DNA from 2 places in the Stenotrophomonas sp. 3(2025) genome. Region 2 is predicted to be linked to the other one. Evidence: predicted binding sites of a transcription regulator. Region 2 holds the regulator's gene; the other holds the start of a gene.
The links. Region 2 encodes HrcA, which represses chaperone genes, less so after heat shock. Its sites were predicted from a motif close to TTNGCACTCNNNNNNNNNGAGTGCNAA; they were not measured.

Region 1: ACUXVE_RS11165 (co-chaperone GroES) is a predicted target of HrcA. The motif match lies at 3,637-3,663, and genes of this name have one in related genera.

What each region holds. Positions count from the first base shown of each region.
Region 1 covers NZ_JBQOIF010000012.1:69,463-75,133, reverse strand. Annotated here, with positions in the region: gene ACUXVE_RS11180 (protein-disulfide reductase DsbD domain-containing protein) at 1-1,163, opposite strand, end outside; gene cutA (divalent-cation tolerance protein CutA) at 1,160-1,498, opposite strand; gene ACUXVE_RS11170 (endonuclease) at 1,567-3,357, opposite strand; gene ACUXVE_RS11165 (co-chaperone GroES) at 3,710-3,997, shown strand; gene groL (chaperonin GroEL) at 4,080-5,671, shown strand, end outside.
Region 2 covers NZ_JBQOIF010000015.1:21,842-27,512, forward strand. Annotated here, with positions in the region: gene dnaK (molecular chaperone DnaK) at 90-2,015, opposite strand; gene grpE (nucleotide exchange factor GrpE) at 2,218-2,733, opposite strand; gene hrcA (heat-inducible transcriptional repressor HrcA) at 2,797-3,861, opposite strand; gene recN (DNA repair protein RecN) at 3,977-5,638, shown strand.

The DNA of each region.
Region 1 (5,671 bases), on a different contig from region 2:
CTCGGAGCCTTGGTACGCAGCGCATTGTCCTGCTGCGCGTCGGCGGCGAAGGCATCGCGCGAGCCGCTGCTGGCGTCGGCACCACCCGTGGCGGCCGGCGCGTCGTTGGGCACGGTCGGAAGCAGGCGCAGCGGTGTGCCGTTGGCGCCCTCGCGGGTGCCGGCAGTGGCCGAAGCCGGCAGCGAACGAATCACTTCGTCGCGTGCGGCAGGTGCATCACTGGTGGCGTTGGCCTTGCCGGCGGGGATCGACAACTTCACCCGGCGGGTCATCGGCGGGTAGCAGATGCCATCGGTCTGGCAACCCTGGAAGGTCACCACCAGCGTGCTGTCGACCGCCTCGGCGCGGCTGCGGCGCAGCGGCACCGGCACTTCCACCTGGTTGAAATAGACCGCCACATCACCGAAGTGCTCGTCGCGGTGCGACTGCGCCGCCGGCCAGCGCGGCTTGTCGGCCAGTACCCCGGCGCTGCCTTCCAGCTTCAGCGAGGTGCGGTCGCGATACAGGTAATAGCCCGGTGCCGGGCTGAAGCGCAGCAGCAGGGTGTTGCCATCGCTGGCGATGGCATCGAAGCCGAACGCCTGTTCCGAGGGCAGCGGCAATGCCTGGCTGTTGCTGGTGCCCGGCAACCGCAGGCCACCGCCACCGCCGGCGCCCGCCAGTGGGTTGTTGAACGCACTGGCGCCGGTGGCGCGTGCGATCGGCAGCGTGGCCGCCGCACCGCCTGCACCAGGCAGGGTCACCTGCACCACGCGCTTCTGCGGCGGGTAGCACACACCGGCATCGGCGCAGCCCTGGTAACGCACTTCCAGGCTGATGGTGCCGGCGGCATCGGTGGGCGCGCCGGGCAGGGTGGCCTGCAGGCGCTCGCGGTAGGTCTCCACCTCACCGAAGAAATCGTCGTGGTGCTTCTTGCCTGCGGGCATCTGCAGCGCGGCGGCGTTGAACGCCGGATCGGCCTTCACCGTGGTGCGGTGGCGATACAGGTAATAGCCGGGGGCGATCTTGAACTGCAGTTGGATCTGGCCACGCTCGGGCGCGCTGGCGGTCAGCGCGAACGCCTGGTCCACCGGCAGCAGATCCTTCTCATCCAGCGCGAAGGCCGGCAATGAAAGCCACAACAGAGCGCACAAGGCGGCGCCACGCGCAAACAGAGTCTTCAATCAGTGTCCTCCCGGGTCTGTGCCCGGATCCAGTCCAGATAGGCCGGCAGGCCGGCCCGGGTTTCGACCGCGATGCACTCCGGGAGTTCATACGGATGCAGTTCGACGATCCGGGCGATGGCTTCATCGACACGGCTTGCGGTGGTCTTCACCAGCAGCTGCAGCTCGGTGTCGGTGGTGACCTCACCCTGCCAGCGGTAGGTCGACTGTGCGCCGTCCAGGCGGGTCACGCAGGCAGCCAGGTGCTCGGCGACCAGCGCATGCGCGATGCGCTCGGCACTGGCCCGGTCCGGGCAGGTGGTCAACAGCAGCAGGACGGGATCGACGGTCGACATGACCGTCGAGTATAGGGCCGTCGCCGGGGCAGGGCCCGGCGACGGCAGTGGACCGCAGCGTTGCGCGGTCAGTTGGCCAGCTGGCAGGTGGCCGGCCTGGCCGAGGTGAACAGGCCCGGGGTGGCCCACTCGGGGTGGTCGATGAACGGGTTGCGGTTGCCTTGGAACGAGTAGATCACGTCATTACGTGCCTGCTCGGCGGCATCCGGCGGATCGGACAGGTGCCAGTCGATCAGGGTCGACAGCAGGCCCATGTAGGCCGGCGAGCTGCTGGTCTTGACGATCTTGCTGCGGTCGTCGGTCAGTTCCAGGTCCGGTTCGGACTGGCCGGTGGCCGCATCCTTGCCACCTTCATAGCGGATGGCCATGTACATCACCGCCCGTGCCATGTCGCCCTTGCGATGGCCCCACACCTCGAAGGTTCCGGCATTGCCATCCGGTGTGCGTACCCAGTTCGAATTGCCCGGGTAACCACCGCTGCCACCGCCGTGGCCGTTGTTGGCTTCGGTGGCACGCTCGCCGCAGTTGGCATCGCACTTGCCGAACGGCTTGTTGCCGCGGTCGGCATTCCACTGTGCGTCGGTCAGGTACAGCATGTGGGTATCGGTGTAGGGCGCGTACGGCAGGCCCTTGTCGCCGGTGGTGCTGGCAAAGCCCAGCGAGTTCGGCCAGGTGTGCTCGCGGTTGTACTTCAGGCCGCTGCCACTGCCTGCACGGTCGGTCACCTTGGCGAAGCTGTGGTTGCGGTAGGCATCGAGGATCCGGCCGCTGTTGTTCGGATCTTCGTCGGCGATCTCCAGGATGGTCCAGGTGCTGGTGCCCGAGCCACTGTACGGGTACGCGGTGTGGCCCTTGATGGTGGCGTGCAGCGAGCAGCGCAGCTGGCTGGGGCTGCTGGTGTTGACCTTCGAGTAGTAACCGGCCGGTCCGCCGGGATTGCCCGGGTCCGGATTGCCGGTGGTGGTGGCCACGGTGAAGGCGATGCGGCTGTCGGTCGCTGGGCGGGCACCCTGCGCATCGGTGATGCGTGCGGCACGGATGTCGAAGCGGCAGGCTTCACCGGCGACCAGCGCGGTGTTGGTCGACAGCTTCACGCTCTTGCCGCTGGCCGGCCAGGTCAGCGGCACGCTGCCCGAAGTGCCGCAGGTCAGTGCGAAGGCGCCGCTGGCGAGGTTGACCGTCTCGCTGAACACCACTTCCAGGTCGGCGGCGGCAGGGAAGGTGCTGCTGCCCTGTGCCGGCGTGGTGGTGGACACCGACGGCGGCGTGTTCGGGCCCGGGGTGCCGCCGCCGCTGAAGGTCTGGTTGTTGTTGCAGCTGCCGAAGGTCTGCCTGGCCGATTCGGCCCAGGTGAAGTGCGCGTACTGGCTGCCGCTGCCGGTCAGCTGCAGCGAGGTGCCCGCTGCGGTGCTGTTGGTTTCGGCAACCGGAATGTTCTGGCTGGTCATGCCGGCGGCGGGGCCACCGGAAGCGGTGATCGCGCCCTCGTAGCTGAGGAACTGGACCACCTTGCCGCTGGCGTCGACCAGGGCGATGCCGTCGTTGGCACCGTTCTGCAGGCCGTTGCTGGGGTAGGTGACCACCGCCAGGGTGGCGCTGCCGCAGCTGGCCGCGGTTCCGGCCGGCACCGCGTTGTTGGCGTAGACCGTGGCGGCCGACGGGTTGCTGCCGTTGTAGAGGTACAGGCGGTAGCCGGACAGGTCCTCGCCGGCGGTGGCGACCACTTCGATGGCTTCGCCGACGTCACCGGCAGCGGTGCTGTCGTCGTAGTGCAGTTCGTTGATGAAGACCTCGGCCTGGGCCGGCGCTGCAGCCAGGGCCAGCAGGCAGGCGGCGGCGAGCGGGGACAGCAATCGCATCGACTACTCCTTGTGATTGGGAATGCCGGGCCACCCTAAAGCCGATCCGGTGACACTTTGTCGTAAATGAACGCCAGATATCTGACAGTGCGACGGCGGTCACCAAATGGTGGCCAATTCCCCCTTGGCTTGCCGCGACGCATCCCTATAAAGGCGTCCGCGCAGGGATGGTGTGCCGCCGGTCCGCCGGGAAAAATTTCGGGGGCAGGCCTTGAAAGGGCTCCTGAGGTCTCCATCTTTGTCGTGCTCCCGACCTGTCGGGCTTTTTCACGCGCGTTGCTGGCAGTCGCCTGGTGCGAGTGCTAACATCGCCGGACTTTTTCAGACCAATCAATAACTTAAGAGGTCCCACATGAGCATCAAGCCGCTGCACGACCGCGTTGTGGTCAAGCCGATCGAAGCCGACGAAGTTTCCGCCGGTGGCATCCTGATCCCGGACTCCGCCAAGGAAAAGTCCACCAAGGGTGAAGTCGTGGCCGTGGGCCCGGGCAAGCCGCTGGACAACGGCAACGTGCGCGCTCCGTCGCTGAAGGTCGGTGACAAGGTCATCTACGGCCAGTACGCCGGCAGCTCGTACAAGAGCGAAGGCGTCGAGTACAAGGTCCTGCGCGAAGACGACGTGCTCGCCGTCATCGGCTGAGCGTCGGCGCGACCTGCTTCATCCCCTGATTCCAACACCCAGCCGCCGGGCATGGCCCGGCGCTACCAATGAGGTAAACGCAATGGCTGCCAAGGATATTCGTTTCGGTGAAGACGCCCGTTCGCGCATGGTGCGCGGCGTCAACGTTCTCGCCAATGCCGTCAAGGCCACCCTGGGCCCGAAGGGCCGCAACGTCGTGCTCGAGAAGAGCTTCGGCGCCCCGACCATCACCAAGGACGGCGTGTCCGTCGCCAAGGAAATCGAACTGGCTGACAAGTTCGAGAACATGGGCGCGCAGATGGTGAAGGAAGTCGCCTCGCGTACCAACGACGACGCCGGCGACGGCACCACCACCGCCACCGTGCTGGCCCAGGCCCTGATCCGCGAAGGCGCCAAGGCTGTTGCTGCCGGCATGAACCCGATGGACCTCAAGCGCGGTATCGACAAGGCCGTGGTGGCCGCCGTCGCCGAGCTGAAGAACATCTCCAAGCCGACCGCTGACGACAAGGCCATTGCCCAGGTCGGCACGATCTCGGCCAACTCGGACGAGTCGATCGGCCAGATCATCGCCAACGCGATGAAGGAAGTCGGCAAGGAAGGCGTGATCACCGTTGAAGAAGGCTCGGGCCTGGACAACGAGCTGGACGTGGTCAAGGGCATGCAGTTCGACCGCGGCTACCTGTCCCCGTACTTCATCAACAACCAGCAGTCGCAGACCGCTGACCTGGATGACCCGTACATCCTGCTGCACGACAAGAAGATCTCCAACGTCCGTGACCTGCTGCCGGTGCTGGAAGGCGTCGCCAAGGCTGGCAAGCCGCTGCTGATCGTTGCCGAGGAAGTCGAAGGCGAAGCGCTGGCGACCCTGGTGGTCAACACCATCCGCGGCATCGTCAAGGTCGTGGCCGTCAAGGCGCCGGGCTTCGGCGACCGTCGCAAGGCGATGCTGGAAGACATGGCCGTGCTGACCGGCGGCACCGTGATCTCCGAGGAAGTCGGCCTGTCGCTGGAGAAGGCCACCATCAAGGACCTGGGCCGCGCCAAGAAGGTGCAGGTCTCCAAGGAAAACACCACCATCATCGATGGCGTGGGTGACAAGGCTGCGGTCGATTCGCGCGTTGCGCAGATCAAGACCCAGATCGAAGACACCTCCTCGGACTACGACCGCGAGAAGCTGCAGGAGCGCGTGGCCAAGCTGGCCGGTGGCGTTGCAGTGATCAAGGTCGGCGCGTCGACCGAAATCGAAATGAAGGAAAAGAAGGATCGCGTCGACGACGCCCTGCACGCGACCCGTGCGGCCGTTGAAGAAGGCGTGGTCCCGGGCGGCGGCGTTGCCCTGGTCCGTGCGGTCTCCGCACTGGCTGGCCTGAAGGGTGGCAACGAAGACCAGAACCACGGCATCCAGATCGCCCTGCGCGCGATGGAAGCCCCGCTGCGCGAAATCGTTGCCAATGCCGGTGAAGAGCCGTCGGTCATCGTCAACAAGGTCAAGGAAGGCACCGGCAGCTTCGGCTACAACGCCGCTACCGGCGAGTTCGGTGACATGCTGCAGTTCGGCATCCTGGACCCGACCAAGGTGACCCGTTCGGCGCTGCAGAACGCAGCCTCGATCGCAGGCCTGATGATCACCACCGAAGCCATGGTTGCCGAAGCTCCGAAGAAGGACGAGCCGGC
Region 2 (5,671 bases):
TGCGTCGGGCGCCCCGACACGCCAGAGGGCGGTCAGGACCCTGGTACGACAACGGGACGCTGGCAACCAGCGTCCCGTGTCGGTCCGGATCAGGACTTCTTGTCGTCCTTGACTTCGGTGAACTCGGCGTCCACCACGTCATCCTGCGCCTTGCCCGCATTGCCGGCGTCGGCACCCGGGGCGGCACCGCCCTGGTCGGCCGAAGCCGCAGCGAACAGCGACTGGCCAGCTTCTTCCAGCACCTTCGACTTGGCTTCGATCTGCGCCTTGTCGTCACCCTTCATCGCGGTTTCCAGATCGGCCAAGGCCGCTTCCACCTTGCCGATCACTTCGCCACCAACCTTGCTGCCGTGCTCGGTGATCGCGCTGCGGGTGCCGTGGATCAGGGCATCGGCCTGGTTGCGGGCCTGCACCAGCTCCTGGAACTTCTTGTCTTCTTCGCGGTTGGCTTCCGCGTCGGCGACCATGCGTGCGATCTCTTCCTCGGACAGACCCGAACCGGCCTTGATCTCGACCTTCTGTTCCTTGTTGGTCTTCTTGTCCTTGGCCGACACGTGCAGGATGCCGTTGGCGTCGATGTCGAAGGACACTTCCACCTGCGGCAGGCCGCGCGGGGCCGGCTCGATGCCGGACAGGTCGAACTTGGCCAGCGACTTGTTGAAGCGGGCCTGTTCGCGCTCACCCTGCAGAACGTGCACGGTCACGGCCGACTGGTTGTCCTCGGCGGTGGAGAACACCTGCGAGGCCTTGGTCGGGATGGTGGTGTTCTTTTCGATGATCTTGGTGAACACACCGCCCATGGTTTCGATGCCCAGCGACAGCGGGGTCACGTCCAGCAGCAGCACGTCCTTGACGTCGCCACCAAGCACGCCGCCCTGGATCGCAGCACCCAGTGCCACCGCTTCGTCCGGGTTGACGTCCTTGCGCGGTTCCTTGCCGAAGAACTCGGTGACAGCCTGCTGCACCTTCGGCATGCGGGTCTGGCCACCGACCAGGATCACTTCGCTGATGTCGCTCGAACGCAGGCCGGCATCGTTCAGGGCGACGCGGCACGGCTCGATCGACTTCCTGATCAGCTCTTCCACCAGCGATTCCAGCTTGGCGCGGGTCAGCTTGATGTTCAGGTGCTTCGGACCCGACGCGTCAGCGGTGACGTACGGCAGGTTCACTTCGGTCTGCTGGGCGCTGGACAGTTCGATCTTGGCGCGCTCGGCAGCATCCTTCAGGCGCTGCAGGGCCAGCGGATCCTTGCGCAGGTCGATGCCCTGGTCCTTGTTGAACTCTTCAACCAGGTACTCGATGACGCGGTTGTCGAAGTCTTCGCCACCCAGGAAGGTGTCGCCGTTGGTGGCCAGCACCTCGAACTGCTTTTCGCCGTCGACATTGGCGATCTCGATCACCGAGACGTCGAAGGTGCCGCCGCCCAGGTCGTAGACAACGATCTTGCGATCCTTGTTGTCGCCCTTGTCCAGGCCATAGGCCAGCGCGGCCGCGGTCGGCTCGTTGATGATGCGCTTGACGTCCAGGCCGGCGATGCGGCCAGCGTCCTTGGTTGCCTGGCGCTGGCTGTCGTTGAAGTAGGCCGGCACGGTGATGACCGCTTCGGTGACCTTCTCACCGAGGAAGTCCTCGGCGGTCTTCTTCATCTTCTCCAGCACCTTGGCCGAGATTTCCTGCGGTGCCATCTTCTTGGCATCGCTGGTGGCCACCCAGGCATCGCCATTGTCATGGGCCAGGATGCTGTACGGGACGTGCGCGATGTCCTTCTGCACTTCGGCGTCGGTGAACTTGCGGCCGATCAGGCGCTTCACCGCGTAGAAGGTGTTCTTCGGATTGGTCACGGCCTGGCGCTTGGCCGAGGCACCGACCAGGACTTCGCCGTCCTTGGTGTAGGCGACGATCGACGGGGTGGTGCGATCGCCTTCCGAATTTTCGATGACGCGGGCCTTGCCGCCGTCCATGATCGCCACGCACGAGTTGGTGGTGCCGAGGTCGATACCAATGATCTTGCCCATGGGGGAGACTCCTGAAGGATGTTGTTTTTGTCAGTCCGGCCGTTCGGCCGGTGGATGAATGGGATGTGGGGGAGGCTCGTGGAACATTCAAGCCATCCCCCGAACGCTGTGTTTCCGTTCGCCCAACACGTTCAGCGTCGGTCGTGCCGATGCCCCGGTCGCGGCGGGAAAACCCGCGCCAGGCCAGGCCCGGCGCCCGCGGTCAGTCGGCGGCAACCACCACCAGCGCCGGCCGCAGCAGGCGCTCGTTGAGCAGGTAGCCCTTCTGGAACACGGTCACCACGCTGCCCGGTGCGGCGCCGGGGGCAGCGACCTGGCTGATCGCCTGGTGGTGTTCGGGGTTGAACGGCTGCCCGGTCGGGTCCAGCAGCACCAGGCCGTTGTCACCAGCGACCTTCAGCAGCTGCTTGTAGGTCAGCTCCAGGCCCTCGCGAAGCGGATGGGCATCGTCGCCGGCGGCCTTGAGGCCGGCATCGAGGCTGTCGAATACCGGCAGCAGTTCGCCCAGCAGCTTCTCGTTGGCGAACTTGCGCGCCTGTTCGATGTCGCGGGCCACGCGCTTGCGCTGGTTGTCGAGGTCGGCGCGCTCACGCAGCGCTTCGGCCTTGACCTGCTCCACTTCGGCACGGAGCTGTTCGATCTGTTCGTTGACGCCCTCGGCGGCAGCTGCGTCGGCGGCGGCCTGCTGGGCGGCGATGTCTGGCTGATCTTGATTCATGTCTGGGTCCCTGGCGGTCACTCTCCGCCTCCACCCACCCTAGTGTGGGCGGGATGCTGCGTTTCAAGCGTCCGATGCACCCGGAGTTCGCCCGCCCGGCGAAAAGGCCGCGCCGAGCACATCGGCGGTGGCCTGGACCAGCGGAATCATCCGGTCGTAGGCCATCCGCTTCGGCCCGATCACGCCCAGCACGCCCAGTACCTGGCCGTTGGCGGTGTACGGCGCGGTGACCAGCGAGACGCCCTGCAGGGGTACCACGCCGGTTTCCTCGCCGATGAAGATGCGCACGCCGGGGGCCTGGATGGTCCGCTCCAGCAGCTGCAGGATCTCGCGCTTGCTGGAAAACAGCTCGAACAGCTCGCGCAGGCGCTCCAGGTCGGACAAGTCCTGCACCCCCATCAGACGCGTCTGGCCGGCCACCAGCATGTCGTCGGCCGGCGGCTGCAGGGCCTGCTCGGCCAGTTCGACGCTGTGCGCCAGCACCTGTTCCAGCTCGGAACGGGCGTCGCGCAGCTCCAGCAGCAGGCGGGTACGGATCTCGGCCAGGGGCAGCCCGGCAAAGTGGGCATTGAGGTAGTTGGCCACCTGCTCCAGCTGCCCCGGTGCGAAGTCCTGGCGGGTCTCGATCACCCGGTTCTGCACTTCATTGTCGGCAAACACCAGGATCGCCAGCACCCGGCGCCCATCCAGCGCCACGAAATCGATCTGGCGGAAGGCGAACTGCTCGCGGCGCGGCGCGCTGACCACGCCAACGAAGTGGCTCATCGCCGACAGCAGCTCCGACGCACTGCCGAGCAGCGCCTGGGTACTGCCGCCTCCGGCCAGCTCCTGACGCAGCCGGGCCAGCTCCCCTTCGCCCGGCGGCTGCATCTGCAACAGGCTGTCGACGAACACCCGGTAGCCATGCGCGGTTGGAATCCGGCCCGCCGACGTATGCGGCGAGGCCAGCAGTCCCAGGTCTTCCAGGTCACCGAGGATGTTGCGGATGGTGGCCGGACTGACCTCCAGACCGGCCACGCGCGCCAGTGTCTGCGAACCCACGGGCTCGCCATCCTGGATGTAGCGCGCGATCAGCGTGCGCAGCAGGTGCCGCGCGCGCGGGGCAAGTTGGTCGGGAGAACCGTGCATGGAATCAACCTGTGAGACAGAGACATTAGATAATGGCGGCGCATCCCCTTGGCAAGTCATTGGACGACCCCGCCGCGCGTGCTAGCGTTGCGCGGCTGCAGACACCCCCTTACCCATGCTCAGACATCTTTCAATCAAGGATTTCGCCGTCGTCCGCGCCACCGAACTGGAGTTCGGGCCGGGCATGACCGTGGTTTCAGGCGAGACCGGCGCGGGCAAGTCGCTGATGGTCGACGCCCTGGGCTTCCTGTCCGGACTGCGCGCCGACAGCGGCGTGGTCCGCCATGGCGCGGCCCGGGCCGAACTGTCGGCCGAATTCGCGCTGGACCAGCTGCAGGCCGCCCGCCAGTGGCTGGCCAGCAATGAGCTGGACGATGAAGACCAATGCCAGCTGCGCCGCGTGATCCGCGCCGACGGCGGCTCGCGCTCGTGGATCAACGGCCGCCCGGTCACCCTGGCGCAGCTGGCCGACCTCGCCGGCCTGCTGGTGGAAATCCATGGCCAGCATGAGCAGCAGGCCCTGCTGACGCGCCCGTCGCAGCTGGCCCTGCTGGACGCCTATGCCCGCAACGAAAGCGAACGCCGCCAGGTGCGCCGCGCTGCCGTCGCCTGGCAGGCGCTGGTCGATGAATCCCTGGCACTTTCGCAACAGGGCGACGTGAGTGACCGCATCGGCTTCCTCGAACACCAGCTGCGCGAACTGGACCGTGAGGATCTGGAGCCGGAGTCGATCACCGCGCTCGGCGCCAGCCATCGCCGTCAGGCGCATGCCAGCGCCCTGTTGGCCGCCTGCCAGGCAGCTTCAGACCAGCTCAACGGCGACGAAGGCCACTCGGCGCTGGACCTGCTGCAGCAGGTGCGGCATGAACTGGCCCGGGTGGCCGAACATGACCCGCGGCTGGGCGATGTCGATGCATTGATCGACAGCGCTTCCATCCAGCTGCACGAGGCCCTCGCCCTGCTCGACCGGGTGCATGACGACCTGGACGCCGATCCGGACCAGTTCGAGGAGAACGAGCGCCGCCTCGGCCGCCTGCACGACCTGGCCCGCAAGCACCGCGTGCCCATGGATGAGCTGGCTGCGCAGCGTGAGCGCATGCACGCCGAAGTGGAACAGCTGCGCGGCGCCGACGAGCGCCTGCAGCGTCTGGCCGGCGAAATTGAGAAGGCCGCAGCGGCCTGGCGTGTCGAGGCCGCAGTACTGACCACCAGCCGCCGTACCGCTGCTGCCGAGCTGTCGGCCACCACCACCGGCATCATTGCCGAGCTGGGCATGGGCGGCGGCCAGTTCCTGATCGAGCTGGAGCCGCAGGACAACGGCAAGCCGGACCCGCAGGGCGCCGAGCGCGTCGAGTTCCTGGTGGCTGCCAATGCCGGCCAGCCACCGCGTGCGCTGCGCAAGGTCGCTTCCGGTGGCGAGCTGTCACGTATTTCGCTGGCCATCGAAGTGGCCGCGCTCGACCTGGATGCAGTGCCGACCATGGTGTTCGACGAAGTCGACTCCGGCATCGGTGGCGCGGTGGCCGATATCGTCGGCCAGAAGCTGCGCGCCCTCGGCGAAAAGCGCCAGGTGCTGTGCGTGACCCATCTGCCGCAGGTTGCCTCCAAGGGCCACGCCCATTACCGGGTCAGCAAGGCACCGGTGGAAGGCATGACCCAGAGCGCGGTGGAGAAGCTCGACGCAAAGGCCCGCGAGGAAGAGCTGGCGCGCATGCTGGGTGGCGTGGAAGTGAGCAAGGAAGCCCGCGCCGCCGCGCGCAAGCTGCTGCAGGTGTAGGATCCTGCACGCCTGTTGGCGCGCGTGAATCGC